DNA from 4 places in the Cribrihabitans neustonicus genome. Region 4 is predicted to be linked to each of the others. Evidence: riboswitches for the same ligand, from Rfam matches in the RefSeq annotation. Region 4 holds a riboswitch; each other region holds the start of a gene.
What was found. Region 4 has a riboswitch for cobalamin ahead of ACOHWE_RS14105 (ABC transporter substrate-binding protein). Riboswitches for the same ligand answer to the same signal wherever they lie in the genome.
Positions count from the first base shown of each region.

Region 1: it holds a riboswitch for cobalamin, as region 4 does, so the genes downstream of both, ACOHWE_RS14730 (hypothetical protein) here and ACOHWE_RS14105 (ABC transporter substrate-binding protein) in region 4, are expected to answer to the same signal.
Region 2: it holds a riboswitch for cobalamin, as region 4 does, so the genes downstream of both, ACOHWE_RS11980 (CbtB domain-containing protein) here and ACOHWE_RS14105 (ABC transporter substrate-binding protein) in region 4, are expected to answer to the same signal.
Region 3: it holds a riboswitch for cobalamin, as region 4 does, so the genes downstream of both, ACOHWE_RS11910 (DUF1636 family protein) here and ACOHWE_RS14105 (ABC transporter substrate-binding protein) in region 4, are expected to answer to the same signal.

Region 1 is NZ_JBMERQ010000007.1:45,479-52,384, reverse strand. Features, by position in the region: gene ACOHWE_RS14740 (DNA polymerase III subunit gamma/tau) at 1-1,343, opposite strand, end outside; gene ACOHWE_RS14735 (protein-tyrosine phosphatase family protein) at 1,555-2,151, shown strand; gene ACOHWE_RS14730 (hypothetical protein) at 2,192-2,599, opposite strand; cobalamin riboswitch at 2,706-2,937, opposite strand; gene ACOHWE_RS14725 (TetR/AcrR family transcriptional regulator) at 2,956-3,624, opposite strand; gene ACOHWE_RS14720 (alpha/beta hydrolase family protein) at 3,700-4,578, shown strand; gene ACOHWE_RS14715 (SRPBCC family protein) at 4,656-5,123, opposite strand; gene nudC (NAD(+) diphosphatase) at 5,188-6,159, opposite strand; gene ACOHWE_RS14705 (hypothetical protein) at 6,309-6,464, shown strand; gene ACOHWE_RS14700 (5'-nucleotidase C-terminal domain-containing protein) at 6,527-6,906, shown strand, end outside.
Region 2 is NZ_JBMERQ010000004.1:119,475-126,380, reverse strand. Features, by position in the region: gene cobF (precorrin-6A synthase (deacetylating)) at 1-438, opposite strand, end outside; gene ACOHWE_RS11990 (hypothetical protein) at 530-1,036, opposite strand; gene ACOHWE_RS11985 (CbtA family protein) at 1,104-1,796, opposite strand; gene ACOHWE_RS11980 (CbtB domain-containing protein) at 1,801-1,971, opposite strand; cobalamin riboswitch at 2,008-2,219, opposite strand; gene ACOHWE_RS11975 (DUF1636 family protein) at 2,350-2,685, opposite strand; gene cobA (uroporphyrinogen-III C-methyltransferase) at 2,682-3,440, opposite strand; gene ACOHWE_RS11965 (cobyrinic acid a,c-diamide synthase CobB) at 3,437-4,747, opposite strand; gene cobM (precorrin-4 C(11)-methyltransferase) at 4,910-5,704, opposite strand; gene ACOHWE_RS11955 (cobalamin biosynthesis protein) at 5,701-6,078, opposite strand; gene cbiE (precorrin-6y C5,15-methyltransferase (decarboxylating) subunit CbiE) at 6,075-6,906, opposite strand, start outside.
Region 3 is NZ_JBMERQ010000004.1:104,599-111,504, reverse strand. Features, by position in the region: gene cobW (cobalamin biosynthesis protein CobW) at 1-853, opposite strand, end outside; gene ACOHWE_RS11910 (DUF1636 family protein) at 856-1,266, opposite strand; cobalamin riboswitch at 1,364-1,594, opposite strand; gene cobO (cob(I)yrinic acid a,c-diamide adenosyltransferase) at 1,645-2,280, shown strand; gene glpD (glycerol-3-phosphate dehydrogenase) at 3,076-4,656, opposite strand; gene ACOHWE_RS11895 (DeoR/GlpR family DNA-binding transcription regulator) at 4,649-5,464, opposite strand; gene ACOHWE_RS11890 (di-heme oxidoreductase family protein) at 5,845-6,906, opposite strand, start outside.
Region 4 is NZ_JBMERQ010000006.1:112,876-119,781, forward strand. Features, by position in the region: gene ACOHWE_RS14090 (response regulator) at 1-1,601, opposite strand, end outside; gene ACOHWE_RS14095 (ABC transporter ATP-binding protein) at 1,934-2,692, opposite strand; gene ACOHWE_RS14100 (FecCD family ABC transporter permease) at 2,689-3,747, opposite strand; gene ACOHWE_RS14105 (ABC transporter substrate-binding protein) at 3,790-4,818, opposite strand; cobalamin riboswitch at 4,947-5,140, opposite strand; gene ACOHWE_RS14110 (EF-hand domain-containing protein) at 5,366-5,614, opposite strand; gene ACOHWE_RS14115 (hypothetical protein) at 5,904-6,575, opposite strand; gene ACOHWE_RS14120 (selenium-binding protein SBP56-related protein) at 6,579-6,906, opposite strand, start outside.

The DNA.
Region 1 (6,906 bases), on a different contig from region 4:
GGTGCGCCCTGCGGCGGGGCCGAGGCGTAAGCCGAGGCACCGCCTCCCCCGCCCGCCGCAGGCCCGCCCATGCTCTGAATGGGGCTGCCGCCAGTGCCGCCGGGCCCGCCATTCGGGGGCGGCGCAGGCGTGTCCTGCAGCTTGCGGATCAATTCCTCGGGGGAGGGCAGGTCGGCCACATGGGTAAGCCGGATCACCGCCATCTCGGCGGCCATCATGGCATTTGGCGCCGCCGCCACCTCCTCCAGCGCCTTCAGCAGCATCTGCCACATCCGGGTCAGCACGCGCATCGGCAGGTTCTGGGCCATCGCCTGGCCGCGTGCGCGCTCGTCGGGACTGACGGTGGGGTCCTCGGCGGCTTCCGGCGTGATCTTCACCACCGAAACCCAATGGGTGATCTCGGCCAGGTCGCGCAGCACTGCAAGCGGGTCGGCGCCCTCGGCATACTGGCCGGAAAGCTCGGTGAGCGCTCCCGCCGCATCGCCCTTCAGGATCATGTCCATCAGGTCGAGCACCCGGCCGCGGTCAGCGAGCCCCAGCATGGCGCGCACCTGGTCCGCCGTGGTCTCTCCGGCACCGTGCGAAATCGCCTGATCGAGCAGCGAGGTCGCATCGCGGGCAGAGCCTTCGGCGGCGCGGGTGATCAGCGCCAGTGCGTCATCGGCGATCTCCGCGCCCTCGGCAGTGGCAATCCGGCGCAGCAGAGAGATCATCACCTCCGGCTCGATCCGGCGCAGGTCGAAGCGCTGGCAGCGCGACAGCACGGTGACCGGCACCTTGCGGATCTCGGTGGTGGCGAAGATGAACTTCACATGCGCGGGGGGTTCTTCAAGCGTCTTCAAGAGCGCGTTGAACGCGGAGGTGCTGAGCATGTGCACCTCGTCGATGATGTAGATCTTGTAGCGCGCCGAGGCCGCGCGGTACTGCACCGAATCGATGATCTCGCGGATGTCGTTCACGCCCGTGCGCGAGGCCGCGTCCATCTCCATCACGTCGACATGGCGGCCCTCCATGATCGCCACGCAGTGCTCGCACTTGCCGCAAGGTTCGGTGGTGGGGCCGCCCTGGCCGTCCGCGCCGATGCAGTTCATGCCCTTGGCGATGATCCGCGCCGTGGTGGTCTTCCCGGTGCCGCGGATGCCGGTCATGATGAAGGCCTGGGCGATGCGGTCGGCGGCAAAGGCGTTCTTCAGCGTGCGCACCATTGCGTCCTGGCCGACCAGGTCGGCAAAGGTCTCGGGCCGGTACTTGCGGGCCAGGACCTGATAGGGGGATTGGCCGGGGCCGCCGGGGCCGCCGGGGCCGCCGGGGCTGCCGGGGACGGTGCTGGGGGTGTCGCTCATGATGTCTCGTGCCGGATTCGGAAGAGGCGGCGGGGCCGCGTTGCGGGCAACGTAAGGAAGCGCGGCGGCTTCGTCCACCGCGGAAGGGGGCGCCCACGGGCGGCGCGGGCCGGGCCTGCGCCAAAAGGCTTGGGCGGGCAGCGCTTTCGCGGCTAGGCTGATTGCGGCGGCCCCTCGTTTGCGGGGGGGCGGGCAGCAGCGGGGGTGCGTCATGGCCAGGGAGATTCCCGGCAGGTCTGAGCCGGGGCAGCAGGAGACGGAACGCCGGGCAGCGGAACCGCAGCCCGCGGCCGAGGCTGCCGCCGGGCTCGCGATCCACGCGCTGCACGTCGCGCAGGGCACGCTCGCGCTGTGCCCGCTGCCCGGCGCCAGCGGCGACTACCACGGCGACCTGGCCGATATCGGTGCCTGGCAGCCCGGGCTGGTGATCTCGCTCACCACCGAGGCCGAGCACGCCAGCGTCGGCGCCAAGCTGCTTGGCGCCGATATCCAGAGCCTCGCCTGCCGCTGGGTGCATCTGCCGGTGCCCGACTTCCAGGCGCCGCCGCCCGCAATTGCAGTGAAATGGCCTGCCGCCAGCGCCTCTGCGCGCCACGCGCTGCGGGGCGGCGGCCGGGTGCTGGTGCATTGCCGCGGCGGCTGCGGCCGCTCAGGCATGGCGGTCCTGCGGCTGATGGTGGAGTGCGGCGAGCCGCCCGCAAAGGCTCTTGCCCGCCTGCGCGCGGTGCGCCCTTGCGCGGTGGAGACGCAGGACCAGATGGATTGGGCCTGCGCGCCGTATTGGGCCGGAGAGCAGGACCCCGGCTAGAACGGAGCCGGGCCGCGGGCCTTATGCCCAGGCATTCCGCTCAGAATGCCATCATCCGCTCGGCGTCCCGTGCCTCTGCCGTCTTGGGCAGCGCCTCGATCAGCGCGCAGGGGCGGGCGCTGCCGCCCTGCGCCGCGCTGAAGCCGCGGCCATCCTGCCGGAACATCGCATTGGCGTAGCGGCCGAGCTCTGCGGGATCCGCGTCCTCCCCCGCGCCGCAGAACACCCGGATGCTCTCATGGCTGGCTTCGAACCGCGCCAGGCAGCCCTTGGCGCAGCCCTCCAGTTCGCTGCCGCCAGATATGGAAAAGTCCGCCTGCGTCAGCGGCTTGGCCCTTGTCATCGCCTCGGCCAGCTTGGCCGCCATCTGCTCCGCTGCCGGACAGGGCCTGCCCAGGTGCCGGCATGTTGTTGCGGCGTAGAAATGTGTTTTGTCCGTCCAGATCATCAGCGCCCTCCGCGCTTGGCGGGGCGGCTTCCGGAACCGGTTCCAAATGTTCTGCGCCCGTGTGCGGCGCCGCCATCCGGACCCGCCCCGGACACCCCGCCGGTTTCGAGTTTCACGTGTGACGGCAGGTCTCCTGACTTGCGGGTCAAGGCGCCCCCGATCCTTCCCGGCGCGGCTGGGCCGCGGGCCAGTGGTGATCTTCGGGGTTGCTCGCCGCTTACAGTTGCGGGGGCAGTCGCGGCATTGGCCAGGCTGCAAAGCCGGGCCGCACCGTGTTCCCTTTTCATCCCGCGGCAGCAGATTCTGTGCCGAAGGAAACCGTCACCCCAAGCGGTAGCGGTTCGGCGGCGGCCGCGTCAATCCGTTATCTGCACCTGCGAGGGCATCAATGCTGTTTGCGGCAGCGCCAGCTGCGCAGGCAGGGCGCGGATCACGTCTGATGACCGGCGCACCCGCGCGAGCTGCCAGCCGCCCTGCAGCAGGATGTAGAAATTCTCTGCCACCGCGCGCGCATCCGCCTCCGCGATCCCGAGGCGGCGGGCGTGGGCGGCGGTCTCGGCGATCCAGCTCTCGAACAGTTCCGCTGCGTGCTGGTGCAGCTCCGCGTTCTCAGGTCCTGCGAACAGCGTGGCCGAGACCGGGCAGCCCGCCCATTTGCCGGAGGTATCGAACAGCTTGGCCAGTTTGTGGCACACCGTCACCGCGCCCTCGTGGAAGCTGGCAGCTGGTCCGAAGGACTCCGCGATCACCCGCATGATCTGGTCCGAGGCCCAGGTGGCAGCTGCCACCGCCAGGTCGGATTTGCCGTTCGGGAAATGGTGGTAGAGCGAACCCTTGGGCGCCTCCGCTGCGGCCAGCACCTCGGAAAGACCCACGCCGCTGAACCCCTTGTCGCGGAACAGGACTGCGGCGGCGAGAATCAGCCGCTCGCGCGTCGGGCGCTGGGGGGCACCGCCTGCCGGATCCTTGGCAGAATGGACGGGTTCGGGGGCATTTGCGGGGAAGGGTGTCGTTGCGTCACGCATGGTGCAAGCTTGACAGGTCTAGACCGAATGGTCCAGTGGTGGAAATAGACCAGTTGGTCTAGGGAGGGATTTGCCATGCTGGACGGGACATCAGCCAAGAGCGCCGCCATCCGGGAAGAGCCCGTGCGGTTTGCCTCGGGCAATGCGGAACTGGCGGGGCGGCTGTTCCGCCCCGAAGGGTCTGCGCGGGCCGCGGTGGTGCTCAACGGCGCCACCGGCGTGCCGCAGAGTTTCTACCGGCATTTCGCGCGCTGGCTGGCGGCGGAACAGCAGCTGGCCTGCCTCACCTATGACTACCGGGATTTTGCCGGCTCGGCGCAGGGCCACCCGCGCCGGTCCAAGGCGACAATGGCCGAATGGGCGCTGGCGGATCAGCCCGCCGCCCGGGCCGAGATGCGGCGGCACTATGCGGGCGTGCCGCTGTGGGTGATCGGTCATTCTCTGGGGGCGATGCTGATGCCCCTGCAGGAGGACCTCGAGGACGTCGCCCGCATGATCGTGGTTGCGGGCGGCTTGGTGCATCACCACGATCATCCCTGGCCCTACCGCGCGCTGGCGCTGGCCTTCTGGTTCGGGCATGTGCCCGTGGCGGTGCGGCTGGCCGGGTTCCTCCCCGGGCGCGCGGTGGGGTTCGGGGCCGACCTGCCGGCCGGGGTCTACTGGCAGTGGCGGCGCTGGTGCACCACGCCGGGAAGCTACCTGCCGGAAACCGGGGACAGCCTGCCGCGCCCCAGGTGGGAGCGTTCGGGCGTGCCAGTGGACGTGATTGCGCTGAGCGATGATGACGTGATCCCGCCGGTCAGCGCCTGGCGCCTTGGCGAGGTGTTCGGCGGAGTACCGCAGCGCCGCCGGGTGCTGAAGCCCTCCGATTACAAGCTGAGGGCCGTCGGCCACCTTGGCGCCTTTGCCCGCCGCAACGCGGTGCTTTGGCCGGAGCTGGTTGCGCCGCTCTGATTGTCCGGCTTGTCCGGCGGCTGAAGCGGCGCCACCGCACCCGCAAGCCTCCTCTGCGGCGGCTCGGAGGACGCGAATTAAGCGGTGCGTTTCAGACGCTCTTCGGTCAGCGCGGCATAGTCCCTGAGGCGCTGCTTGAACCGGCTTTTCAGCTTGCTCCGCGCGAGTTTCAGCGATTGCAGCATCAGCCGGCCGGGCAGGGTGCTGGCGGACAGTTCCAAATCCACCGCCATCCGGGTGCTGCGCGGCGACAGGGCGGCGAGTGCAACCCGCATGATGCCATCGACACCGCTGCCACTGCCCTGCAGCTCCAGACCGGTCACCGGCGAATAGTCCTTCAGCACCAGGCGGATGTCGCGCGGCTTGCCGCGGAACTCGAAGCGCAGATCCCACGCCAGCCCCTCACCGGGAGCGGCGATGTCGCCGGTGCGGTGAACCTCGAGGCCGCGGCGGACCGCAGCCCGTTCCAGGTGCTCGAAATCGGCGAGTGCCTCGAAGACCCTCGCGATCGGCGCATCAATATCTGCTTTGCTGTGGAATTTCATGGTTGCCCGCCCGAAATCTGACTGAAATCTGCCTGCGTTCTGCCGCTTGGTCCGACTATGCGCGCTAGTCCAGCGTATCCGCAAGCCAGTTCTTGATCAGGAAATGCGCAATTGCACCTTCCCGGGCGGGCTTCATATCCGGGTGGAATCCCGCATGCACCTGCATCATCTCCTGCCGCGAAACCCAGCGCGCATCCTCGATTTCATTGCGGTCGAGGGTGATAGCCTGTCCCAGCGCCTCGCCCGCGCAGCCGAACATCAGCGACATCGGGAAAGGCCAGGGCTGGCTCGACAGGTAGCGCACCGCGCCGACCTCCACGCCGCATTCCTCGTATGTCTCCCGCCGTACCGCGGCCTCCAGGGTCTCGCCCGGCTCGACAAAGCCCGCCAGAAGCGAATAGACGCCTTCGGGCCAGCCGGGCGACCGCCCGACCAACACGTCATCGCCATGGGTGATGAGCATGATCACCACCGGATCGGTGCGCGGGAAATGCGGGGTTTCGCAGACCGGGCAGAGCCGCTGCCAGCCTGCCTGCGCCACCTGGCTGGGCGCGCCGCAAGCGGCGCAGAAGCGGTGGCTGCGGTGCCAGGACAGAAGCGCCTTGGCGGCGGCCGCGATCTCAGCGTCGAGCGCAGGCAGCAGCGCCATCACCTGGCGCAGGTCGGCAAAAACCTGGCCCTGCGGCAGTTCCGGGTGCTGCGGGCCGAAGCTGCCGGGGGTATTCTCCGCGGTCACTTCCGGCTGCCAGCCGCTCAGCGTGCAGGCAAAGCGGGGCGCGCCGCCGGGCGTGCGGCCGAGAAACAGGGCCTCTTCGCGGGCGGCCTCTGCCAAGGGGTGGATGGGAGAGACCCAGGCCAGCGCAGCGCTGCCGCCGCCGGGAGCGGGCGGGCAGATCAGCGGCTGGCCGCGCCACAGCGGCAGCACCGCGGCATCAGGGTGCTGCCAGGCCGCCTTCAGCGCTGCCGCATCGCCGCGCAGATGCGCGTCACGCTGCAAGCCGCCGCCGCCGAAAGTCACCAGTTCCGCGCGTTTCATCGCCGCTCCCGCCAGTTGCTCCGCTCCGCCCGGGCCGCGGCCCGCGGGTCAGAACGGCAACCCTGCCTGCAGCCCGCGGCAAAGGCCAGAAGCCGCGGCCAGCGCGCCGCCGCGTGTCGCCGCAGAGCCACAGGCCGGCACACGTTTTTATGCTGATTTTCGTTGATATGCAGCCGCTGCGGGTCAGTTGCCAGTTTAGCCCGCGGAAAAAAGTTAACGCGGCCGCGACGGCGGGTTTGCAATTGCCGCATTCGCTGATCCAAATGGGAGCGGAAAGCAAGGCGCGGCACAGCGCCGGCAGGTAACGGAGCGCGCAAAGCGCCGGGCAGAAGTGGACAGGACGGACCGTGCTGACTGCAATCGGACGATGGTGAAACAGGCGGACAACACTGGGGCAGGACAGGCCGGTCTGCTGCGGGTGCTGGCGACGACGGATTTGCATTGCCACCTGCTGAGCTGGGACTATTACGCGGACCGGCCCGATCCCGCCATCGGCCTGTCGCGCGTGGCAAGCCTGGTGGCAGAGGCGCGGGCCGAAGCGGCAGCGCGCGGCGGCGCATGTCTCCTTGCTGACAACGGCGATGCGCTGAATGGGGCGCCACTGGGCGATACCGCGCTGGGGCGCGGCCGTGCGCACCCTTTGGCCCGCGCGTTCACGGTTCTGGACTATGACGTGATCGGTCTCGGCAACCACGATTTCGACGCCGGGCTGGAGCCGCTGGCATCCGCGCTTAGAGCAATGCCGTG
Region 2 (6,906 bases), on a different contig from region 4:
CGCCTGGATCGAGGTGATGCCGGGGATCACCGCAAGCCGCAGATCCGCCCGCGCCCGGAGCCGTTCGGCGATCCGCATGGTGCTGTCATAAAGCGCCGGGTCGCCCCAGACCAGGAACCCCGCTTTGCCGCCGCCGGGCAGGGCTTCGATGAGCGCCCGCCACCAGATATCCGCGATGGCGTCATGCCAGTCATCCACCCGCTGGCGGTAATCGCGGGTTGCCTCATCGCGCCGGGGCAGGGCGAATTCCACGATCCGCGGGCCGCCCCCCGTGATCGCCTGCGCGCAGATCTCCTTGCGCAGCCCGGCGAGGTCATCCTTGCCCGCGCCCTTGGTGGGGATCAGGATCACGTCCTGCGCATTCAGCGCCGCAACCGCTTGCAGCGTCATGTGCTGGGGGTTGCCGGTGCCGATGCCGATCAGGGTGAGGTCAATCATGCCAGGGCCTTCATCTTCGATGCGCGGCTTACCAAAGACGGCGCCGCGCGCTGTTGTCCGCAAGCCTGCCGTCTGCAAGCCTGCGCTTCACTCACAAACCTTCGCCATCTGACTGCACGGTGACGCTGGCCGTGACCGGCTCGCCCTTCACCGTCAGCGGGCTGTGGCTGTTGCTGTTGAGCGAAACCGTCACCTCGGCGCTGCCCGCGGGCAGGGAGGGGATATGCAGCCACTCGCCGTACAGCCGGGCGACCTTCTCGCCGTTCACATAGACATGCGCATGGCCCTCTCCGGCTGCATCCGCGGCAGAGGCATTCTGCGGTGCAAAGCGGAAGTTCTCCGTCGTGGCCTGCAGGTTCCAGCCGGACATCGGGTCCTTCATCACTTCGAGCGCCACCCGGGGCGCATCGCCGCCCGCGGGCAGGTCGGTGGCGGTGCCATGGGCATGGCCGGCGATCTCCGCCTGGCCGCCGCCGTGATGCGCCGGGCCGCCATGGTCGTGGCCGTCGAAGGTGACGCCATTGCCGGCCGCAGTCACGAAGCCCGCGCCGCCGCCAAAGACCAGCCCGATGGCAAAAAGAGCAAGAGAGCGGGACATTTTCTCATCCTCATCAATAGAACGCCCCCGCCGGTCTGCGGCCAGCGGGGGCGGAAAGTGCTGCGGATCAGGCCGCGGCCGCTTCGCGCTTGCCTTCCGCCTGCCAGAAATGGCCGGCGAATGTGCCCAAGAGCACCCAGGCCGCCATGCCGACGCCGAAGGCGCGGGCGGCAAACAGCGCGCCGATCTCGGTCGGCACCGGACCGGAGAAGCTTTCCGGCTCCGGCGCGCCTGCCACATGGGGGGCCAGCAGCAGCACGGCAGCGATCAGATAGGCGGTAAGCCCGCCGCCAAAGGCAATGAGCCACATGGCAACACCGGCCGCGGCGACGGTCAGCGTCCACCAGACCTGGCGCAGTCCCACGTCCGCAGCCGCCACCCCCGGCACCTCGGGCGCCAGCGACAGGCCGGGCGCAAAGTGGAAGGTGATGAAGCCCGCCAGACCCCACAGAAGGCCGCTGCGGGCGGTGACGGCATGGCCCTGGCGCTCGGCCAGCGACATCAGCGCCACCATCACCAGCGCATAGCCGGTGTAAGTCAGCATGGTGAAGATGATGCTGAGCCCGTCGCGCATCAGGTCAGCGCCCGGCAGCTCGGGATGCGCCGAGATGGCCGCGCCCCCGAAATGCACCAGCTCACCGGATTCATAGAGTTCGGCATGCAGCAGCACCGGCTGCACGAAAACGAGCTGCAGCAGGGCGGTAATCAACCCTGCTGCAGCACCAGCGAAAAGGCCGCTGGTCAGAATACGGCTGAACATGGCCTTAGTGGCAGGGGAAGCCGGTGGCGTGGCGCACGTCATGCGCGGCGTCATGCAGGGCGGAGGCCTGCACGTGGCCGGTCAGCGTGATGATGCCCAGGCCCAGAACCACGGCAAACAGGGCCGGGATCAGGCTGGTGCCGGCGGCGGATGCCTTAAGCGTTTTCGTCGTCATGTCTTGTCCTCCTTGCCGTCACACCCGACGGCACAAGTGTTCCGTTGCGCTACGGCCGGTCTCCTGACTCGCGGGTCGCTGCTGCCGTCCACCTTCCCGGCTTGCGCCAGTGGCATTGGACGGCCGCTCGCCGCTCACAGTCGCGGGGGCGGTTGAGGCTGCGGCGCCGCGATTTGGTCCGCCGTTCCTCATTCCCGTTTCAGTCCTGGCGCTTGGCACCACTGGACACCGTATCAGTTTGTTTTGCCCGCCGCGCACCGCTCTGGTCAAGGCTGAAACCGTCCTGTTGCGCATGCTTCGCGGCAGGGCCCCGGAAAATGGAGATTCTCCGGCCAAAATTCCGGGCCGGAATCTTTCCCGCCCGCGGCAGACGGCGGCTCAGCATCCGTGCGCCGGGATGCGGGCCAGCGCCTTGAACCGCAGGGCTCCCAGCGGGCGGGCATCGGCGAAATCGCCATCGAGGCTCCCGGCATACAACCTCAGGAAGGTCATCAGGTCCGGCAGGTCGGCGGCGCTGATTCCTCCGAACAGATAGGCGGTCTTGCCGCTTTGCCGCACCGCCAGCGTCTGCGGGCGGCGGCAGCCGGACATGCAATCGGCCTCAGCCAGATCCGCCGCCAGCCCTGCCTCCTGCAAGGCAGCCGCCAGCTGCGGCAGCAGCTCCGGAGCGGCATCGCGGCAGGTGCGGCAGAGGGTGATGGCGGGGCGGCTCATGCGTTCGGTGATGCGTGGTCTGGTGCGGCGGGCAGCTCGCTGTCCGCCAAGGGCCCGTAGAGGATCAGCACCGGCGCGCTGGTCTCCATCTTGCGCAGGACCTGCGGCAGCTCGCCCACCGTGTGGCAATAGAGCGACTGCGCAGGCGTCGAGACCCCCAGCGCCACCAGCGCATGGGTTTCCGGCGGCAGCCCCGCCTGCATCAGCTTTTCCGCCAGCGCCGCAAAGGTGCGCTTGCCCATGTAGACCACGGTGGTCGCCTCGGGATCCGCGAGGGCTGCGAGGTTCAGGTTCTCCGGCAGCCCGCCGGTCACGTCATGGCCGGTGATGAACTGCAGCCGCCGCGCCGTCATCCGCCGGGTGAGCGGGATGTTCGCTGCTGCCGCCGCCGCCGAGGCCGCGGTGACGCCGGGCACGATCTCAAAACCGATGCCGGCTGCGCGCAGCGCGGTGATTTCCTCTTCCAGCCGCCCGAAGACACCCGAGTCTCCGGACTTCAGCCGCACCACATGCGCGCCGGAAGAGGCGTATTCCACCAAGAGCTGGCTTACGTGGTCCTGCTTGGGCGAGGGGCGGCCTGCGCGCTTGCCGACGCCGACCAGATCGGCGTCAGCGCGGGCGTGGGACAGGATCGGCCCCGACGACAGGTCGTCGAACAGCACCGCATCCGCCGCCTCTAGCCGCTTCACCGCCTTGATGGTCAGCAGTTCAGGGTCGCCGGGGCCGGAGGAGACGAAACTCACGAAACCGCTCATGCGCGCTCTCCGGTGATCAGGTGGAAGAAAGTGCCGGTGACATGCCCCTTGACCGATCCGGTCTCGGGCACCGGGTTTCCGTCGGCGTCCATCACCCGGGCCAAGGGCGCGTCGGGCTCGTCCAGGATGGTGGAATAGTGGAATTCATGCCCGCGCAGGGCGCAGCCCGCGGCAAAGCCCGGCATCCCCGCCTCCAGAACGGCGCGGCGGTAGCCAAGGTGGAACTTGCGCTTTTCGTAAGACGTCACCAGTCCCAGCAGCCCGGCCATCCGGTGCCGGTTGCCCTGCTTGTCGATCAGCGCCTCGCCAAGCGCCATGTAGCCGCCGCATTCGCCATGCACCGGCCGTGTCTCAGCGTGCTTGCGCAGGCCCGCGCGGAAGGTGTCTGCCGCGGCCAGCGCTGGCCCATGCAGCTCAGGATAGCCGCCGGGCAGCCAGACCAGATCGGCGTCCGGGGCCGGGGCCTCGTCCGCCAGCGGTGAGAACGGCAGGATCTCCGCCCCGGCCGCGCGCCAGCCTTCCAGCAGGTGCGGATAGGTGAAGGAAAACGCCGCATCGCGCGCCAGCGCAATCCGCTGCGCGGGCGGTTCGGGGAGCGTGGCTGGGCCGGGCGCCGCGCCCGCCAGGGCGGCCGACTTGATGGCCTCCAGGTCCACATGCTCCCGCAGGAACGCCGCATAACCCGCGATGGCCGCTTCCAGATCGGGATGCTCCACCGCCTGAATGAGGCCCAGATGCCGCTCCGGCAGGGTGAGGTCGCCGCGGCGGGGGAGGGAGCCCAGCACCCTGATGCCCGCCTTCTCCATGCCAAGCCGCGTCAGCCGCTCATGCCGGGGGCTGGCGACCCGGTTCAGGATCACACCTGCAAAGGGCAGTTCCGGATCATAGGCCCGGAACCCCAGCGCCGTGGCCGCCGCCGACTGCGCCTGCCCGCCCACATCGACCACCAGCACCACCGGCCAGCCCATGCGCTTTGCGGTCTCCGCCGAAGACCCGAACCCGGATTGGCCGCGCGTCGCCACGCCGTCGTAGAGCCCCATCGAGCCCTCGCCGATGCAGATCTCCGCCCCCGCCGCCTGGCCCGCCACCGCGTCGAGCAGCGCGCCGTCCATTGCCCAGGTGTCGAGGTTGAAGGACGCCCGCCCCGCCGCCGCCAGATGGAAGGCCGGGTCGATGTAGTCTGGCCCGCTCTTGAACGGCTGCACGGTGAGCCCGTCCTCGGCCAGCGCCCGCAGGAGGCCCAGCATCACGGTGGTCTTGCCGGTGCCGGAGGAGGGGGCCGAGATCATCAGTCCGGGAGGGGTCATTGCGCGGTCTCCTTTAGTCCCGCCCGGCCGCAGGCCGGGCCGCGCCGGCCCGCCCCCTCGGGGCGGCGCGTTTGCGCCGCCCCGCGGTCCGGCGCGGCCCTTAGCGTTTTTGTGCTGGCGTTGCAGAGGTCTGAATTCACGCCAGCGGCATGTGACACTGTTTCAATCATCCCCATGGCTCCAGCTCGACCACGGGCTGTCCGCGCTTTGCGGCCGGTAGCGGCGGTCATAATCCGCCGCATAAAGGCAGCTCTCGTCAAACCCCTCGCCGTTCAGCACCGGGCCCACGAGGATCAGCGCGGTGCGGGAGATCTTCTCGTCCAGCGCGTCCTTCAAGGTCTCCAAAGTCGCCCGGATGATCTGCTGATCCGGCCAGCTCGCCCGGTAGACCACGGCCACCGGGCACGTCCCGCCATAATGCGGCGTCAGGCTTTCGACCACGTGATCCAAGTTGCCGATCGACAGGTGGATCGCCAGCGTCGCGCCGGTCTTCGCGAAGTTCTCCAGCGTCTCGCCCGCAGGCATCGAAGAGGCCCGCCCCGGCGTCCGCGTCAGCACCACCGACTGGCCAAGGCCGGGCAGGGTCAGCTCGGTCCCCAGCGCGGCAGCCGCCGCCGCAAACGACGGCACACCGGGGGTGACGCTCACCGGGATACCCTCCGCCTTCAGCCGCCGGATCTGCTCGCCCATCGCCGACCACACCGACAGATCGCCGGAATGCAGCCGGGCCACGTCCTGGCCCGCCTCATTCGCGGCCCTGATCTCCGCAATGATGGCATCCAGGTCCATTGCTGCGGTGTTCACGATCCTGGCGTCCGCCGGGCAATGGCTCAGGATTTCCTCCGGCACCAGCGAGCCGGCATACAGGCACACCGGGCAGGAGGCGATGATGTCGCGCCCGCGCAAGGTCAGAAGGTCGGCGGCGCCCGGTCCGGCGCCAATGAAGTGAACGGTCATGGCTCAAGTCTTTCTGCTATGGCCGCGGTGGCAAGCCCATCCGCGGTGACAACTCTGGGGGCGAGCAGGCGCGATCCGGCGCCCGGGGCCCCATGGCGGGCACCAGCCAGCGCCGCGGCTTCCGCCAGCGAGCCGGTGCCGAAGCGCGCCTTGATCCGGGGCGAGCAGGTCAGCGTCTGCTCCCCGGCAATATCCTGATTTTTCAACGCAATCACCGGCAGACCGGCAGCGCGGGCAAATTCCAGCATGGCGGGGGCCGCGGCCTTCTCTGCGATGGAGGCGACGGCATCCACCTGTTCGCCGGTCAGCGCCAGCGCCGCCTGCAAATCTGCCGCCGTGGCAGACCTGCGAAATCCGATGCCTGCCACCTTCATCGCGTGACGCTCCACTGGATCACCGGCCGCGAACGCTCCCAGCCGCGCATGCTGCCCAATGGGCCGGCCTCGGCGATCTCCGCCTTCAAGAGATGCCCGCCGCGCGCCGCGTGGGCTTGCATCAAGAGGGTCTCGGTCTCCAGCGTCACGCCATTGGCCACGACCCGCGCACCCGCGGGCAGCAGCTCCCACAGGTGGTCCAGCAGCGCCCGGCTGCCGCCGCCGCCGATAAAGACGCAATCGGGCAGGGGCTGGCCTGCCAGAACCTCCGGCGCCTTGCCCTGCACGGGCAGCATCCGGTGCTCGATCCCGAAAGCCGCGGCATTGGCGCGGATGGTCTCCAGGCGGTCCGCGCGCGGCTCGAACGTCACCGCCCGCGCGCCTGGCGCCGCGAGGCACCACTCGACCGAGACCGACCCCGAGCCGCCGCCGATGTCCCACAGCATCTCTCCCGCGCGCGGCGCCAGCGCCGAAAGCGTGAGCGCCCGGATCGGCCGCTTGGTGATCTGACCGTCGCTGGCAAAGAGATCATCCGCCAGCCCCGAAGCCCGCGGCAGCCCCTTATGGCCCGCGGCCTCGATGGCGACGGCCACCGGCGCCTGAATCTCCCGCAAATCAAACCCTTCGGCCTTGGCGGAACGCACCCGCTGCCGCGGCCCGCCGAGGCACTCCATCACGGTGAGCCGCGATGTGCCGAAACCCTGCGCCGCAAGCCATACCGCCAGCTCTGCCGGAGCCTCCCCGTCGCGCAGCGTGCAGAGCAACCGGCAACCGCCGCCCAGCAGCGGCCGCAGCCGCGCAAAGGGTGCCGCGTGCAACCCAAGGCAC
Region 3 (6,906 bases), on a different contig from region 4:
CGCGCAGGATGTTACGTTCGCGGGCCAGCTTCACGATGGCATCCTGCAGCGCCTGCGGGTCGGAGACTTCGCCCATTTCGACCACGATGCTCTCGAAATCGTCATGCTCGTGGTCGTGGTGGCCGTCGTGGTGGCTGGGGCGGGCCTCCAGATCGTCTTCGGCGGCGGCGCCCAGGCCCAGGATGATGCGCGGGTCGATGACGCCTTCGCTCATCGGCAGGATCGGCAGCTTGCGCGGCGCCTCGGCCTCGATCACGGCGCGGGCTTTCTCCACCCCCTCATCGCCGGCCAGGTCGGCTTTGGACAGAAGCACGATGTCGGCACAGGAGATCTGGTCTTCGAACACCTCGGACAGCGGGGTTTCGTGGTCGATGCTGTCATCGGCCTCGCGCTGGGCCTGCACGGCGTCGAGATCAGGGGCGAACTGGCCCTTGGCGACGGCCTCGGCATCGGCGAGCGCAATCACCCCGTCGACGGTGATGCGCGAGCGGATCGCGGGCCAGTCGAAGGCCTTCAGCAGCGGCTTCGGCAGCGCCAGGCCCGAGGTCTCGATCACGATGTGGTCGGGCTGCTCGGGCAGGGCCATCAGCTGCTCGATGGTAGGGATGAAATCATCCGCCACGGTGCAGCAGATGCAGCCGTTGGCGAGCTCCATGATGTTCTCCGCCGGGCAGTTTTCATCGGCGCAGGACTTCAGGATGTCGCCGTCCACTCCGGCGGTGCCGAACTCGTTCACCACCACGGCCAGGCGCTTGCCCTGCGGGTTCTGCATCAGGTGGCGGATCAGCGTGGTTTTGCCCGCGCCAAGGAAGCCGGTGATGATGGTGACAGGGATCTTGTTGAGATCGCTCATGATTACTCCTCGGAAGGGAAGCCGGCCGGCGGGATGCGGGCGACAGATTGTTTGCGGAAAGCGGCGGGGCGCTCGCGCCAGGGCACGAGACCGTCAGCAGTAGCGGCATAGGCGGCGGCACCTTCGAGGATCTCGCCCACGTGCTGGTCCGGGTCCATGTCGCCGTAGATGTAGCTCCAGCGTTCCTCGCCGCCGGTGAGCGCCACCGAGCAGCCGCGCGAACAGGCCGACAGGCACTTCACGCCGCGCACGGTCACGCCCTCGGGGATGCCTGCTTCCTTGAGGGCTGCAAGCAGGATGCTGCCGGGGCGCGGCGCCTCGGGATCTGTGCCCTCGCGGCGGCAGGTCAGGCAAACGGTCAGGGTCACCGGGTCTTGCGGGCTGGCGGGGTCTGCCGCCTGATCATCAGCCATCTCGTGCGTCTCCTGTCGCGGCAGGCAGGCGGGGACGGCCAGAAAGGGGCGCACGGGTGCAGGCCCCTCAACCGGTCGCGGCACACCCCGTCCGCCCGTTGAATTCACGTCGCTGGCAGGTCTCCCGGCTTACGGATCCCAGAGCCGGTTGGCCCTGACGGTCATCCTGCCTTCCCGGCGCGCAGATGCGCGGCCAGTGGCATGGCAACCTCTCCGGTCACGGTCGCGGGGGCGGCTGTTCTTGAGCCCTCCCCCAAATTCATGGGGGCCGGGCCTTCACATTCCCTCTTCGCCTGCGGTTGCAGGAACCAGCAAAACCCCCTTGCGCTATCGCGGGCTTCTTTGTCAAGACATGGGTAAACCAGCAGGAGGCCCCCCGTGAGTGAAAAGTCTGAAACCGGCATTTCGGAGCAAGAAGCCGCCCGCCACGCGTCGAAGATGGCGAAGAAGAAGGCTGCGCGCGACCGGATGATGAAAACAAAGGAGGGCGAGAAGGGGCTGATCATCGTCAACACCGGCCCGGGCAAGGGCAAATCGTCCTCCGGTTTCGGCATGATCATGCGCTGTATCGCCCACAAGATGCCTTGTGCCGTGGTGCAGTTCATCAAGGGCGCCTGGGCCACCGGGGAGCGGACGCTGATCGAGGAGAACTTCGGCGATCTCTGCCAGTTCTACGCGATGGGCGAGGGCTTTACCTGGGAGACCCAGGACAAGGCCCGCGACATCGCTGCCGCGCAGAAGGGATGGGAGAAGGCCAAGGAGATGATTCTGGATGAGCGCAACGCAATGGTGCTCTTGGATGAAATCAACATCGCGCTGCGCTATGAATACCTCGATTTGCAGGAGGTGCTGGAGTTCCTGGTGGAGCACAAGCCGCCGATGACCCATGTGGTGCTGACGGGCCGCAACGCCAAAGAGGAGCTGATTGAGGTCGCCGACCTGGTGACCGAGATGGGCCAGGTGAAGCACCCGTTCCGCGCAGGCATCAAAGCGCAGAAGGGCGTCGAGTTCTGAGGATTTCGCGGCCGTTTTCTCCGGAGGCTCCGGCAGGCGGCATAAGCTCGGACGCGGCGCCAGGCCTTGAAACGTTCCGGCTTGGGGTATCTCGGCTTGCGTTGAAATCACCGGCTTGAGGTTTTGCGCTTTGCTTCGCAAATCGCGGGGGGCGGGGGCGGCGCCTGCGGCGCCGCCCCCGCCCGGCCCAACGCTTTCCGGGGCGCCGCGAGGCGCATCGCGGAAGGGGCGGGAGTGCTTCCGGTTCGTTCGGCACCTAAGGTCAGAAATGCTGCCCCGTTGTTTCGCGTGCGAAACATCGGGGCAGGCGGGCTGATACTTTTTGTAGGCGCTGCAGTGCCTGCGGGCGCGGATATCTGGGGCGGGGCAACGCGGGCAGGTGATATACCGGTCTGCCGGGCGCCAGCGGGCGGCAGGCGGTCCGGCACGGACCCGGCTTTGCCGAAACGGTGGAAGAGGAATAAAAGGGTGGAAGAGGAATAGAAGCCGCGCATCGCAGGCGCGCGCGGGGGCGGTCCATCGGGTTCTGGCTGCCAGTTTATCCCAGCCAAATCCGCACGCCCTTTCGAGGAACCGCTTTGCCGCAGCCAAACCGCCGCCGCGTGCGAGCGCGCCGGCGATGCGCGGCGGCCTCCGGCCTTGTTCCGCGCGTACCGGTGCTCAATGCCTGGCCTGCCCTTGATGGGGGCAACTGGGCGGGGAGAAACCGCGCGCCCGGCTGAAGGCCGGGGAGCGTGCGTCCGTGATACGCAGCCGGTGTTTCGCACCGGACCGAAGCCGCGCGCACCCTGCGCCTCAAGCCGCCAGCTGCGCGGCCTTGCCCTCGACATAGGCATCCACCGCCGAGCGCTGGGTCTCGTCCAGGCGCAGGCCGAGCTTGGTGCGGCGCCACAGGTAGTCGTCGCCGCTCCGCACCCATTCCCTCTGCACCGCCCAGTCCAGCTCGCGCGCGGTGATGGTGGCGCCGAAGTCCTGGCCCAGGTCCGCGGCCTCCCTGGCGTCGCCCAGCACCTGCCAGGCCTCGGTGCCGTAGGCGCGGATCATCCGGCCGGCCCAGTAGGGGGTGAGGAAGGGGTAGTCGGCCGCGAGCTTCTGCGTCAGCGTCTCGACCTCCGTCACCGCGAAATCGCCGCCCGGCAAGGCCACGCCCGTGGTCCAATTGCCCGGGATCTGCGGGAAGACCTCGCCGATCTTGGCAAGCGCGGCCTCGGCCAGTTTGCGGTAGGTGGTGATCTTGCCGCCGAAGACGTTCAGCAGCGGTGCTTGCGCCTTGTCCAGCGTCAGCACGTATTCGCGCGTCGCCGCAGTGGCGGAGCTGGCGCCGTCGTCATAGAGCGGGCGGACGCCGGAGTAAGTCCAGACGATATCTTCGCGCCGGACCGGCTGCTTGAAGTAGCCGGACGCGAAGTCAGCCAGGTACTGCTGCTCCTCGGGCGTGCATTCCGGGGCCGTGTCCGGGTCCGGGTGGTCGGCGTCGGTGGTGCCGATCAGGGTGAAATCGGTCTCGTAGGGAATCGCAAAGATGATCCGCCCGTCCGTTCCCTGGAAGAAATAGCAGCGGCCGTGGTCGAAGAGCTTGGGCACCACGATATGGCTGCCGCGCACCAGGCGGACGTTCTCGCGGCTGTTCTGGCCGAGCTTCTGGCGCAAGACATCGGCCACCCAGGGGCCGCCTGCGTTGACCAGCATCCTGGCGCGGCGCTCGAAGGTCTCGCCGGTGGCGCGGTTCTTCAGATGGATCACCCAGTGATCGGATTTGCGCTCGGCGCTTGTAACTTCGGTGCGGGTCAGGATCTCGGCGCCGCGGGCTTCGGCGTCGCGGGCGTTCAGCACTACGAGGCGGGCATCCTCGATCCAGCAGTCGGAGTATTCGAACGCGGTCTGGAACTTGTCCTGCAAGGGCGCACCCGCGGGGTCGGTGCGCAGATCCAGCTTGGCGGTGCCGGGCAGGATGCCGCGCTTGCCGAGACTGTCGTAGAGAAACAGGCCGACGCGGATCAGCCAGGACGGGCGGCGCCCCTTCATCCAAGGCATGAAGGTGGTGAGCAGCTTAGACGTCGGCGTATCGCTATCAAAGCGCATGTCCTTGTGGAAGGGCAGAACGAAGCGCATCGGCCAGGAAATGTGGGGCATCGCCTTGAGGAGGACCTCGCGCTCGATCAGGGCCTCGCGGACCAGGCGGAACTCGAAATATTCCAGGTAGCGCAACCCGCCGTGGAACAGCTTGGTGGAGGCCGAGGATGTGGCAGAGGCGAGATCGTTCATTTCCGCGAGGCTCACCGACAGACCGCGGCCGGCGGCGTCGCGGGCGATGCCGCAGCCGTTGATGCCGCCGCCGATAATGAAGAGATCCGTGAGCTGGGTGTCGTCAGGCATTTTCGCTGCTTTCGTTTTGGCTGGCGGTTTCGGGGGCGGTGGTTTCGGGCGAAGCGGTGACGATTCGGGTGCCTGCGGCGCGCGCCGCGGCGGCAAACTCCTGCGGCACCGGGCGGTCGGTGATCATCACGTCGAGATCGCAGACGTCGCAGATGCGCACCGGGGCGGAGCGGGTGAACTTGCTGCCGTCGCAGACCAGCACTTTCTGCCGCGCGTTCTTCAGGATCGCGCGGGCGACGGAAACTTCGCGGGCGTCATGGTCCAGCACCGCGCCGTCGGCATCCAGGGCAGAGGCACCGATGACGGCGAAGTCGACCTTGTAGCGGGAGATGAACTCCACCGCGTCCTCGCCCACCACGGCGCCGTCGCTTTGCCGCACAGTGCCGCCTGCGAGAATCAGCTCCTGCGGCTGGCCGCCCAGCATCATGTTGATGATGTTGATATTGTTGGAGATTACCGTGAGGCCCCGGTGGCCCGAAAGCGCGCGGGCGACCTGCTCGGTCGAGGTGCCGATGTTGAGGGTGAGCGAGCAGTTGTCGGGGATCAGCTCTGCCGCGGCCAAAGCCATTGCCTGTTTCGCTGCGGCGTTCAGCTTGCGGCGGTCGGCGTAGCCCTGGCTTGCGGCGGAGGAGAGCCGCACGGCGCCGCCGTGCACGCGGGAAAGCACGCCGCGGGCGGACAGGTCGCGCAGGTCGGCGCGCACCGTCTGGAGCGAGACGCCGAAGCGGCGGGCGAGCTCCTCCACCTCGACCCGGTCGTGCCGGTCGAGGAGCGAGACGATTTCGTTTTGGCGGCGTGTGGCGTCCATTTACTTTCCTTTCGCCGCCGATCACTAGCGTATCGCGTTCGATATGTCACGGGGCGTTTTCGTTTGGCGGCTAGGCCATATTTTTGCCGCCAGCGCGGAACAAGGCCGAAGGCCGCCGCGCATCGCCGGCGCGCCCCCTCGCGGCGGCGATTTGGCTGCTGCTTGGCGGTCCCTTTATGGGGCCTACGGACTTTGCGGACATGAACTGCCAATCATGCCAGTCGGGATCGCCCCCGCGCGCGCCAGCGAAGCGCGGCTTGCGGAGGCTCTGATGCCCGGGTTTTCCGTGTCGATCACGGCGGCAAGCGTGCGGAGGATTTGCCGCGTCGATCGGGCCAGAAGGCGAAGGCGCGGGGCAGAAAGCAAAAAGTGGTGGTTAGTCAGAGGCTTTCGAGGAAGGCGATCAGCGCGGCGCGGTCCTCGGGCGCGGCGCCCACGACGCGGGACTTTGCCGCCTCCGCCTCGCCGCCGTGCCAGAGGATGGCTTCCAGCAGGCTGCGGGCGCGGCCGTCGTGCAGATAGGTGGCGCGGGGCGAGACCTGCTGTGTGAGGCCGATTCCCCAAAGCGGCGCGGTGCGCCATTCGCGGCCCGTGGCGCGGCCCTCGGGGCGGCCGTCGGCGAGCCCTTCGCCCATGTCGTGAAGCAGCATGTCGCTGTAGGGCCAGATCAGCTGGAAGGAGTGCTCGGGCCGGTCCGCGAGCCGGTGGGTCACGAATTTCGGCACGTGGCAGGACGCGCAGCCGCTGGCGTAGAACACCTGCTTGCCGCGCAGCGCCTCTTTGGCCCCGGCGCCGCGGCGTGCGGGCACCGCGAGGTTGCGGGCGTAGAAGGTGACGAGATCCATGTTGGGCTGGTCTATCTCGGTCCCGCGCGCGTCGCCGCCGCCGTGCGCTGCGGCCCGGCAGGCGGCCTGGGCGGCGGTGCAGCCGCCCGCGTGGCCGGGGAACAGCGGAGTGGAGATGCCGATGTCGCCGGAGAAGGCGGCTGCGGATTGCTCGTGCACCGTGGGCATCCCTGCCTTGTAACCGAAGCGGCCCAGCATGATCTGGCCGAACTCGCGCGACCAGACCAGGCTGGCGCGGCCGGAGATGCCGTCGCCGTCCATATCTTCGGGGTCGGCGTGGGCTAGGATGTCTGCGGCGGGGATTGCCTCCAGAAGGCCGAGGCCGATCATCGGCGGCGCCATCCTGGGCGACAGCATCGCCTGCGGGTTCAAGGGGCCGTAGCCGAGGTCCGTGGCGGCATAAGTGGGGCGACGCAGGGTGGCGGTTTCGCCGCCGGCAAGCGGCACCTCGAATTCGTCATAGGTCACTTGCAGGCGGTATTCCGGGGCCACTCCGGGGGCGGAGAAATCTTGCATCTGGCCGCCGTAGGCCGGCTCCGGCGCGGTGCCGATGTAGTCCTTTATTGCGCTGAGCTCTTCCGGTACCTGGCCGGGGAC
Region 4 (6,906 bases):
ATCTGGCGCTGGCGTACCCCGCGCGTGAAGGCGAGATCCGCTGCCACCACCGTCCGCTGGCCCAGAAGTGGCTTTGCTTCCACGGCTGCCGCCTCCGGGGCGCCTCCCTCCGCCACCGGCAGCGGCAGGCACAGCGTGAAGCAGGACCCCTTGCCGAGCTCCGACTGCGCCTCGATCCGCCCGCCCATCGCCCGCGCGAGCCGCGACGAGATCGCGAGCCCCAGCCCGGAGCCGTCAAAGCGCCGCGCCGTGGTGCTTTCGACCTGTTCGAAGGCGCGGAAGATCTGCCCGATCCGGTCGTGCGGAATGCCGACACCGCTATCCTCGACCCGGACCCGCAGGGGCAACTGCTGGCTGCCGTCATAGGTGAGAGTTATGGCGACATAGCCTTCGAGGGTGAACTTCACCGCATTTCCCACAAGGTTCATCAGAATCTGCCGCACCCGCCCGCTGTCGCCGGTGAAATGCCCCGGGCCGCTGCCCGAGATGTCGAGGCAGATCTCCACCCCCTTGGCGGTGGCGGCGGGCGACATCAGCGTGGCAACATCATAGATCACCTCGCGCAGGTGGAAGCGCTGCTCCAGCATCTGGGTCTTTCCCGCTTCCAGCCGGGAAAAGTCCAGGATGTCGTTTACGATCCGCAACAGCGCCTCTGAGGAGGCAAGGATGGTGCTGGTGCACGCGCGCTGCTCGGCGGTGAGGCCGGACTCGTGAAGCACCTCGGCCATGCCAAGCACACCGTTGATCGGGGTGCGGATCTCGTGGCTCATGGTGGCGAGGAAGCGGGATTTGGTCTCGGTCGCGGCTTCGGCACGGGCCTTTTCTTCTTGCAGCCGCTCGGCGATGCGCTTCTTCTCCCGGAGGCTTAAGCTGAGCGTGTCGAGCGCGGCAAAGACCGCCGGCAGGTCGTCGCCCGGGCGGCGGCCGGAGACTGTCTCCTGGCTGGCCAGCGCCTGCAGGCGGCTGGTCACGGTCTGCATCGCAGCCGAAATCGCGTGCGCCTTGCGGGCGGCAAAGACCACCATGATGGCAAACAGCAGGAAGATGCCGGCAAGCCCCAGGGCGAACTGTTGGTAGAGGCTCTGGTTGGCGGTGTCGATGGCGGTGCCCGCATGGCCCGCCGCAAGCGATTTGACCACATGCACCTGTGCCAGAACCGCTTGGCCGCGCAGGCTCACCGCCTCCAGCGTCGCCGGTTCCTCGGCAGGCAGGATGCCGATCAGCACCACCGCCATCGTGCACCATTCATCATGCGTTTCAGACAGCAGCATGATCTCACGGCGCAGCGCAGCGGGCAGCGGCAGTTTCAGAAGCGCGGTGAGATCCCGGTTGATTGCCGCGAGACGGTGCCGCAGCCGCGGAGCCACATCCGACTGCGGCATCAACAGCGGCGCTGTGGTCACTTTCTGGACGTAGGCTTCGGCATCCGATATCCCCGCCCCGACCCGGTCGGCACGTCGCGTCACTTCCAGCGCAGCGCTCAGGATCGCGTCCTTGCGGTCCGAAGCGTAGAGCGCCATGCCGCAGATCGCCAGCGCCGCCGCCAGCGAGGCGGCCGCGCTGATCAGCACCGGCAGAACTATGGCACGCTTGAGGGTCATCGGGCCGGACGCGCCCCGCGGGCCGCAGCATGGGGCGCAGCAGGGGCAGCGGCGGAGACTGCCGCCGTGCACCCGGCACAGCTTCCGTGCCGGGCACCGGAGCGGCGCGGGGCTTGCCCGGTGGCTGCCGGCAGGGCAGAGACCGGGCGGAAACGCCGGAACATTGCAAATCTCCAAATATTCAAACTGCCAGAGGCGGATGGAAAACGACTATTCCCGCCAATCTGTAAATAATTCGAATACGGAGACCACCCTTGTGGAGCTCTGCCTCTGATTGCAGGCGGCGGGCTGTGGTTTCTATGCCAAGCGAAGCATAGGCGGGGTCCTGGCGCTCAGCTGCGAAAGCGCATGATCCGGCGGCCATCCGAAGGGTCGGTCAGATGGGTGACGCCAACCCCGAATGTCTCGCGCAGGCGCCGTGCGTCGAGCACCTCTTCCGGCGTTCCCAGTGCCACCAGCCGCCCGCGGTCCATCACGCCAAGCTTGTGGCACTCCATCGCCTGGTTCAGATCATGGATCGCAATCACGGTGGTGACGGTGAGCCGCGCCACCAGTGACAGGATCGACAGCTGGTGATGCACGTCGAGATGGTTGGTGGGCTCATCCAGCAGCAGCAGACCGGGCTGCTGCGCCAGGGCGCGGGCGATATGCACCCGCTGCCGCTCGCCGCCCGACAGGGTGGCCCAGGGCCGATCCGCCAGGTGCGCCATCTCCACATCCGCCAGGGCGCGCGCGGTTATGGCCTCGTCCTCAGGGCCCCAGGGGCGGGTGAGCGACAGCCACGGCGTGCGGCCCAGCTCCACCGCGTCGCGCACGGTGATGCGCTCGGCGGTCTCCGCCTGCTGCTCCACCAGCGCGACGCGGCGGGCAATCTCGCGGCGCGGCAGGGCGGTGAGCGGGGCGCCGTCCAGCAGAACCCGGCCCGCCGCGGGTTTCAACAACCCCGCCAAGAGCCGCAGCAAGGTGGACTTGCCCGAACCATTCGGCCCGACCAGGCCCAGCACTGTCCCCGGCTCGACCGTCAGGCTCACGTCCCCGACGATTCGTGCGCGCCGCGCGGACCAGCCGAGGGATTGTGCTTCCAGCCTCATCGCTGCCGCGGCCCCCGGACCAGGATCAGCGCAAAGGCAGGCGCGCCCGCCAAGGCGGTCACTACCCCGATTGGCAGCACCTGGCCCGGGATCAGGGTCCGCGACAGGATGTCGGCCGCGACCAGGAACACAGCTCCGGACAGCGCCGCCGCCGGTATCAGACGGGCATGGCGCACCCCCACCAGCAGCCGCGCTGCATGCGGGATCACCAGGCCGACAAAGCCGATGGAGCCCGCTATGCTCACCATCACCGCGGTCAGCAAGGCGGCGACGGCGATCAGCAGCGCCTGCACCCGGCGCACCGCAATGCCAAGCGCAGCGGCGGAACCGGCGCCGAAGGTGAAGGCATCCAGCGCCCGCGCATGGGCCGCGATCAGCAATGTGCCCGCCAGCGCCACCGGCAGCGCCAGGAGCGTGTCTTCCCAGCGCGCGCCGCCCAGGTTGCCCAGGAGCCAGAACAGGATGCCGCGGGCCTGATCGGCATTGGCCGATTTGGTGATAATGAGGCTGGTGAGCGCATGGAAGAGCTGCGAGCCCGCCACGCCCGCCAGCACGATTTGCGCCGCGCCGCCCCGGGCCGCGCTGGCCTGAGCTCCGGCCGCGCGCGCCAGCAGTGCCACCAGCGCAAAGGCGGTAAGCGCTCCGGCGAGGGCCCCGGCCGAGAGCGACACCGCACCGGCACCGACTCCTGCAATCGTAACCGCTACCGCCCCGGTGGAGGCGCCGGCCGAAATCCCCATGATATAGGGATCGGCCAGCGCATTGCGCAGAAGCGCCTGCAGCACCACACCCGACACCGCAAGGCTGGCACCGCAGCAGGCCGCCAGCACCGCGCGGCTCAGCCGGTAGTTCCAGACGATGCCCGCGTCGATCGGGTCGAGCACGTAGCCCGCCCCGAACATCCGGTTGGCCAGCACCTGCAGCACCGTCGCGGGCGGGATCGGTGTCTCGCCAATGCTCGCGCCCATTAGCACCGCCGCCGCCAGCAGCACTGCTGCCAGCACCCAGCGCGGCGCACGGGCACGGACGGCCCATGCCAGGGCGCCGGCGCTCATCCGGTCACTCCGCTTGCCCGCTCAGCGGTTCAGCCTGCGGGCTCACTTGGCAAGACCGAAGCCGTCCAGCGCCCCGGCCAGGGATTCCAGGCCCTCAACGCTGCGCAGGGTGGCGTCCATCGCATGGGCGTCCATCACCACGATCCGGTTACGCTTCACCGCCTCCATCTCGCGCGCCACCGGATCGCTGCGCAGGAACGCCAGCTTGGCCTCGATGTCATCGGCCGGGAAGCGGCGGCGGCTCATCTCGGCCAGCACGATGACGGTGGGATTGGCGCGGGCGATGGTCTCCCAGCCCACGAGCGGCCATTCCTCGTCCGACTGCACCACGTTGCGGATGCCGAGAGTTTCCATCATGTAGCCGGGCGCGCCCTTGCGGCCCGCAACATAGGGGTCGGCCGCCATCTCCGCGCTGGAGAACCAGAACACCGCCGAGACGTCCTCAGATACAAGCCCCTGCGCCAGCTGTGCCGCCGCCGCTTCGCGCCGCTTCAGGGCTTCGACCAGCTCGTCGCCCCGCGCCTGCACGCCGAAGATCGCAGCCAGTTCGCGCACACCCTGGTGGATCACTTCGGTGGTGAAGGCCTTGATCCGGGTGCCATCGGAGCCTTGGGTATTGTCCTTGCCCACACAGTCCGAAGGCAGGATGTAGGTCTGGATGCCCAGTTCGTGGAACTGCTCGCGGGTGGCGACGACGCCCTCGGGGCCGACGTGCCATTCGTACTGCGCGGCGACCAGCTCCGGGCGCTTTTGCACCACAGCCTCGAAGCTCGGGTCATTGTCCGAGAGCCGCTCGACGCCTGCATCCATCTCCGCATAGGCCTCGGGCAAAGCGGTGAACCACACTGAGGTGCCCTTGACCTGCTTCGCCAGCCCCAGGGCATAGAGCATTTCGGTCGCGGCCTGGCCCACTGTGACGCTGCTGGCGGGTGCCGCCTCGAAGGTGAGGGTCCGGCCGCAGTTGTCCAGGGTCAGCGGGTAGGGTGCCGCACCGGTGTCTGCTGCGGCGGCAGAAACGGCAAGGCCAAGGAGTGCGGCTGCGGCCGCTAAGTTGTGGGTGAGGGCATTCATATGGTGCTCCGATCTGAAAATTGAGGGATCGGGTGCGCCGGCTGGAAAATGCAGCCCGGCGCTGGAGTCCGGCCTGGGCCGGTTTTGGCTGTGGTCATGCGCGTTCCTCCCCCGGACACCCCGTCCGGATTGCGTGTGTTTGGCCGGCAGGTCTCCTGACTGGCGCGTCACAGCCTCGCCCGGCCTTCCCGGGCAGAGGCCCAGTGGCGGATGGGGCGAGGCTCGGCGCCTACAGTTGCGGGGGCAGTTCCGGTTCGCAGGCGCGGGCCTGCGGCGGATTCCCTATTATTCCCTTGCGGGAACCGGCACGAAGGCCGTAGCCGCGCGCGCAGAACGGGTCAAGAAAATTGTTGCCGGAAATGAAGCGGGAGCGGAGCGGCGCAGGACCCGCTGCCGGAAAACAGAATGCCCGGCACCGCGGGGAGAGCGGTGCCGGGTCCGCCCGCAGCAGGGGAACTGCAAGGCGCTGCGGCGCAAGCGCCGCAATCCGGGACTGGAAAGCGGCGAGGCGGCCCCGCGGGTGGGGGAGCCGCCCTGCCTGCGGCGATCAGCCGGCCTCTGCGAGCAGGCCCGCTTTTGCCGCCGCGTTCACTTCCGCCTGATCGGCTTCGCCATCGGCATCGGCGTCGATGGTGGCAAAGGTCTCGGCGGTCAGCTCGGGATAGGCGGCCTGCAGCTCTTCCAGCGAATAGGTGCCGTTGCCGTCGGCGTCCGCCTCCAGCATGGCATCCTTGGCCGCAAGAGGGGCGGCGGCGAGGGTGGCAACTGCAGCGGCGGTCAGTGCGAAGGGTTTCATGTAAGACACTCCATTCTTTCCATTGTTTCGACTGCTGCGGTCCGCGGGTATTCCGCGTTCCGTGGGGCATAGCTAGGCAGCCGCCGCGGGTGCCGCCAGGGTCAAGGCATTGTTGAGGGATTTCGGGCGTTTAACTGCCGGATCGTCCGGCTTGCGGCGGCGGTTGGCCGCCCTGCCAGCAGGCTGGTCCTTTTCCCGCTGAGAGAGGCTGCGCGTTCACGCGGGTTTGTGCCGCCCGGCCTCCCGCCTGGCTATCGGCGGGAACCTTCCAGCCGTGGAGAGGGCGGCCCTATCCCGCCGGTCCCAGCGCCGCCCAGAAAGTCAGCAGTCCTGCCGCCAGCAGCGAGCCGGCCCAAAGCAGCTCAAGATCGAACCAGCCGCGGTTCAGGAACCGCAGGCCCAGCCAGCGGTGCACCGCAAAGGCCATTGCGCCGCCCGAAAGCACCATCGCCGCCGTGTGCAGCACTGCCACCGCCGCCGCCAGCACTGTATTGGTCATCAGGAAGCTCGCGGCCGCATGGCCGCCCTCCAGTTCGTCCGCGGCGCAGAGCCCGAGATACACCGGCACCAGCATCAGCGCCGCGCCATGGGCCAGCGCCACCAGGAAGGACCACAGCGCCTGGCGCGCGGGCGGAATCCGCGACAGGAACCGCGGGTGGCGGCGGGTGGCCAGCAGATAAAGCCCCATGCCGGTGACCAGCAGAGCCGCGCCGAGCCGCAGCTCACGCTCGTACTGCACCAGAAGGGTTAGCATCGAAAACGGCATCAGGATCGCCAGCATGGCCAGGAAATGCCCAGTGCCAAGCGCCCCTAGCGCGGGCCAGAGTGCCTGGCGGCGCTGCTCGAACAGCGCCGCCGAAACCGCAAGCGGCCAGCCCATGCCCGGGTTCACCCCGTGGTACAGCCCCGAGGCAAAAACCGCGAACCACAACAGGCCCGCTGTATCCCAGGCCGTCTCCATTCCTTAGACCGAAGGGTAGCAGAAACTGTCGGTAGAGCAGTCTCCACCCTCAAGCCGGATCTGATGGGCGCGGTAGCCCTCGGGGAAGTCGACCCAGAAGCGCTCGTCCAGCGTGAGACCGCCATCGGCGCCGGCATTGGCCATCACCATCGCGGCGCCGCGCTCGCCCGGGTAGAACTGGTCGTCCCAGGTCGAGTAGAGCGAATTGGTCCAGTAGACGCGTTTGCCATCGCGGCTGATCTCCACCATCTGCGGGCCATAGCCGAAGGGCTTGCCGTTGGGATGCGCGGTCTGCTTGACGATCCCGCCGAGCTCCACCTTGCCCGCCAGC